One region of the Aliirhizobium sp. YIM B11859 genome, then DNA from elsewhere that is predicted to be linked to it. Evidence: predicted binding sites of a transcription regulator. Region 1 holds the regulator's gene; the other holds the start of a gene.

Evidence for each region. Region 1 encodes PhoB, which activates phosphate uptake and scavenging genes when phosphate is short. Its sites were predicted from a motif close to TGTCATNNANCTGTCAT; they were not measured.
Region 2: AC2GXZ_RS20615 (esterase-like activity of phytase family protein) is a predicted target of PhoB. The motif match lies at 740-756, and genes of this name have one in related genera.

Annotation. Positions count from the first base shown of each region.
Region 1 is NZ_JBXHAY010000002.1:723,522-725,922, reverse strand. It holds gene phoU (phosphate signaling complex protein PhoU) at 7-720, shown strand; gene phoB (phosphate regulon transcriptional regulator PhoB) at 768-1,451, shown strand; gene AC2GXZ_RS09710 (PACE efflux transporter) at 1,533-1,967, opposite strand; gene AC2GXZ_RS09705 (GcrA family cell cycle regulator) at 2,175-2,401, opposite strand, start outside.
Region 2 is NZ_JBXHAY010000005.1:234,004-236,404, forward strand. It holds gene AC2GXZ_RS20610 (AraC family transcriptional regulator) at 1-704, shown strand, start outside; gene AC2GXZ_RS20615 (esterase-like activity of phytase family protein) at 842-2,200, shown strand; gene AC2GXZ_RS20620 (HpcH/HpaI aldolase family protein) at 2,393-2,401, shown strand, end outside.

The DNA of each region.
Region 1 (2,401 bases):
AAGAAAATGGTATCAAGTCATATCCTGTCGGCCTACGACGAAGAATTGAAATATCTCCGCCGCCGCATCTCCGAGATGGGTGGTCTTGCGGAACAGATGTGCGGCGACGCCGTGCGTGCGCTGGTCAATTCCGACTCCGCGCTTGCACAGAAGGTGATTTCTGACGACGTCATTCTCGATCACGCCGAACGCGAGATCCAGGACAAGGCAATCGTCACGATCGCCAAGCGCCAGCCGATGGCTGCCGACCTGCGCGAAATCATCGGCACGCTGCGTATCGCAGCTGACCTCGAGCGTGTTGGCGATCTCGGAAAGAATACCGCCAAGCGCGTTATCGCCGTGCAGGGAACGGGTGTACCCCGCAAGCTCGCACGCGGCCTGGAGCATCTTTCGGATCTTGCTGCGGTGCAGCTCAAGGATGTGCTGGACGTTTATGCAAGCCGTTCGGCTGAAAAGGCGGAAATCATCAGGCTTCGCGACGAAGAGATCGACGCGATGTACACGTCGCTGTTCCGTGAACTCCTGACCTACATGATGGAAGATCCGCGCAACATCACCACCTGCACGCATCTGCTGTTCTGCGCCAAGAATATCGAGCGCATCGGCGACCACGCGACCAACATCGCTGAAACCATCTACTACATGACGACAGGTGCGCAGCTCGAAGGTGAGCGTCCGAAGGACGACACGTCGAACACGGTCGGCGCCATAGCGGAGTAAGCCCCGATCGGGAGCCGATTGGGGTGATGTGACGGAGCAAATTGAGTATGCAGCCAAGAATAGCGGTCGTGGAAGACGAAGAAGCACTGAGCGTGCTTCTTCGCTATAATCTCGAAGCCGAGGGCTACGAGGTTGAAACGATACTGAGAGGCGACGAGGCCGAGATCCGGCTGCAGGAGCGCACACCCGACCTGCTGATCCTTGACTGGATGTTGCCTGGCGTCTCCGGCATCGAACTTTGCCGGCGACTGCGCATGCGGCCGGAAACCGAGCGGCTTCCGGTCATTATGCTGACGGCCCGGGGCGAGGAAAGCGAGCGGGTCCGTGGTCTTGCGACCGGCGCCGACGACTATGTCGTCAAGCCCTTCTCGACGCCGGAGCTGATGGCGCGGGTCAAGGCAATGCTGCGCCGCGCCAAGCCCGAGGTTCTCTCCAGCGTGCTGCGCTGTGGCGATATCGAGCTTGATCGCGAAACCCACCGCGTCCACCGCAAGAGCCGTGAGGTTCGACTCGGCCCGACGGAATTCCGTCTTCTGGAATTCCTGATGGTGTCGCCGGGCCGCGTCTTCTCCCGTTCGCAGCTTCTGGATGGCGTCTGGGGTCATGACATCTATGTCGACGAACGCACTGTCGACGTCCATGTCGGCCGCCTGCGCAAGGCGCTCAACTTCTCCAACATGCAGGATGTCATCCGCACCGTCCGCGGTGCAGGTTATTCGATGGAATCCTGATCTCCAAATCAGGCCTGCCTTTGTGTTTTCAGCCCGGGCGCGGTCCTCCGCCTCGGGCTGAACTGTTTAGCCGGGCAGTTCTCAGGCCTTCGCTTCCTTCTGCCACTCGGGCAGCGGAAACAGCCGGTCATAAGCGATATTGAAGAAGAACGCATAGACCAGGTAAAACAGGGCGAAGGATATATCCATCACCAGCGCCTGCATCAGGCTGATGCCGAGATACCAGGCGATGAACGGCATCAGCACGATCAACAGGCCGAGCTCGAACAGCACGGCATGCAGAACGCGGAGCGCCAGCCCCTTCTGCGTTCCGCCTCGATATTTCTGCATCAAGTGATCGAAGCCCAGATTGTAGAAATAGTTCCATCCGGTCGCCAGCGTTGCCGAAACAATGCCCACGACACCCACATGCTCCACAGGCAATCCGAATACGAAGGCCGCGAGCGGTGTGAAGATTGCCAGTCCGATGACTTCGAAGCTGATGGCGTGACGGATACGGTCGCCCGTGCTGCGCATGACTTTGACCCCATGGGTTCTGCCGGGTCGTCCCGACGATTGGTACCCATGCTGGGGGAGGCCGTCCTCGCTGGTACATAAATAGGGATTCCGAAGTCAATCAGCAAGCCGGCAGCCGGCAAGGCTGCATTGCAGATGGGACATGTTAGGCCTGGACAAACAAAAAAGCGGGCATCGAGCCCGCTTTTTGGATGTTCGCGTCCTGGATCAGGAGCGGGATGCAGCCCTGCGGCGGTCGTGGACCGGCTGATAGGCGAGCTTGGCGTGATAGTTGCAGTACGGCGACGCATCCGGGGATTCGCAGCCGCAGAAGTGGAACTCATCGGTCAGCGGATCACCGACCGGCCATTTGCAGGTGCGTTCCGTCAGTTCGGTCAGGGCGAGCTTGCGCGAGATCGGAACGACGACGTTGGATGCCGGGCGGTACTGGATTT
Region 2 (2,401 bases), on a different contig from region 1:
ACGCGTTGGGGCTGACGCTCCATGGCGTCCAGACATTTCGCTATCGCGGCATTGAGCGGTTCAGCAAGCCGGGCAATATCATCGTCCTGCATCCCGATGAAGTGCATGACGGTGCCGCCGGCACCGAAGACGGGCTGATCTACAGGATGATCTATCTCCCGCCGGAGCTTATCGGAGCAGCGGAAGATCATTGTCGGACATTGCCCTTCGTTGCCGATCCGATCGTGACGGATGCGCCGCTTTCCCAGGCGCTGGCGGAGATTCTCGGCGATCTCGACCACGAGCCCGGCGAACTCATCATGGATGACGTGGTGATGCGGGTGGCCGCCGGTCTTTTCCGACAGGCAGGCGACGAACGCAAACCGACCACACCAGCGGCACAGACTGCCGTCTTGCGGGCGCGCGATTTCCTTGAAAGCCATTGCGACGGGATGGTGCGCTCCGGCGCCCTGGAAGCGGTCACCGGCCTCGACCGTTATGAACTGGCGCGACAGTTTCGCCGGCTGCTCGGCACCAGCCCGCATCGTTATCTCGTCATGCGCCGGCTTGATCGGGCGAAACGTCTGCTCGCCACAGGCAGCACATTGGCGGATGCCGCCTTCGATGCGGGTTTTGCCGATCAGGCGCATTTCACACGGCATTTCCGCGGCGCCTTCGGAATGACACCCGGACGATGGGTGACGCTGAGGAACGGCACACGATAAGCATCACCGCCGCTCTACCGGAAGTGTAAAATTTCGGTCATCAAACCTTCATCCGGGCTTTAACCTATCATCATCTTCCCGTCATGCGGGCAGCCTATCGGAGTTGCATGTTTTATGCCAACCGAACAGGTGATTTGATGACCAGAACCTTTATCACGTCCGTTGCAATGGCCGCCCTGCTTGCCGGTTCGGCATTTGCCGACGACAAGGAATTTCCGGCCAAGCTCGCCGGACAGGCGATCCTGCCGGCCAACACGATGACTGCCGCGCCGGCAGATGCACCCGATTTCCTCAAGACCTCCGGCAAGTTCACCACACCGGACCGCAAGCGTAGCGAAAAACTCGGCACCGTCGATGGCAAGGACGGTGCCCGCGTGACCGATCTGAAGCTGCCTTTCGATGGCCAGCCAATCCAGGGATTTTCCGGCATCAAGGCGATGGCTGACGGCACGTTCTGGACGCTGTCGGACAACGGTTTCGGCTCGAAGGCCAATTCCCCGGATGCGATGCTGTTCCTGCACCAGGTCAAGTTCGACTGGGCGGCCAACAAGGTCGAGGTCGTCAAGAACATCTTCCTGTCCGACCCGAACAAGATCGCGCCTTTCCCGATCGTCATGGAAGGCACTGAAAAGCGATACCTGACGGGTGCCGATTTCGATATCGAATCGATCCAGCCGGTCGGCGACGGTTTCTGGCTCGGCGAGGAATTCGGTCCCTATCTGATGAAGGTCGACGCGCTTGGCCAGTTGACCGATGTGGTTGCGACGGTCGTCGACGGCAAGCCGGTGAAGTCTCCCGACAATCCGACGCTCTCGATGCCGGCCAACCCGACGGCCAAGATGCCGGTCTTCAACCTCAAGCGTTCCGGCGGATATGAGGGGATGGCAATGTCGAAGGACGGAAGCAAACTCTATGGCCTGCTGGAAGGCCCGCTGTTCCTCGACGACGGCAAGGTAGAGCAGGTCGACGGCCATACCGCGCTGCGCGTCATCGAATTCGACATCGCCTCGAAAAACTGGACCGGCCGTTCCTGGCTTTATCCGCTCGCCGAGAAGGGTGTCGCAATCGGCGACTTCAACATGATCGACGCAACGACTGCCCTCGTCATCGAGCGCGACAATGGCGCCGGCTCCAAGGACAAGGCCTGCGCCGACCCGAAACAGCCGAAGCCGGACTGCTTCGACGCCCCGGCAGAATTGAAGCGCGTCTACAAGATCGAGTTCAGTGATGCCAATGTCGGCAAGGCGGTCCGCAAGATCGGTTACATCGACCTGCTCAACATCAAGGATCCGGATGGCAAGGCGAAAGCCGGCTCGAAGGAAGGCATCTACGACATGCCTTTCGTGACGATCGAGAATGTCGACCAGATCGATGCCACCCATATCATCATCGGCAATGACAACAACCTGCCCTTCTCGGCCGGCCGCGCTGTCGACCGCGCCGACGACAACGAGTTCAGCCTGCTGGAAGTCGGCGAGTTCCTGTCCGCAAAATAAGGTTATCCGAGACCACGACGCAGAGGCGCCCGACAGAGATCGGGCGCTTTCCTCGTTTGTGATCAGGCACCCGATCTCAAGCGTACCGCTATCCGGCCATTGGCCTTGCGCCCGAACTGCGAGTGGCTAGGCTTTCACCTGTCGACCGACCGGTTCAAATGGCGACACGGATTGCGCAGTAGGGAGGCAGGCATGGATCCT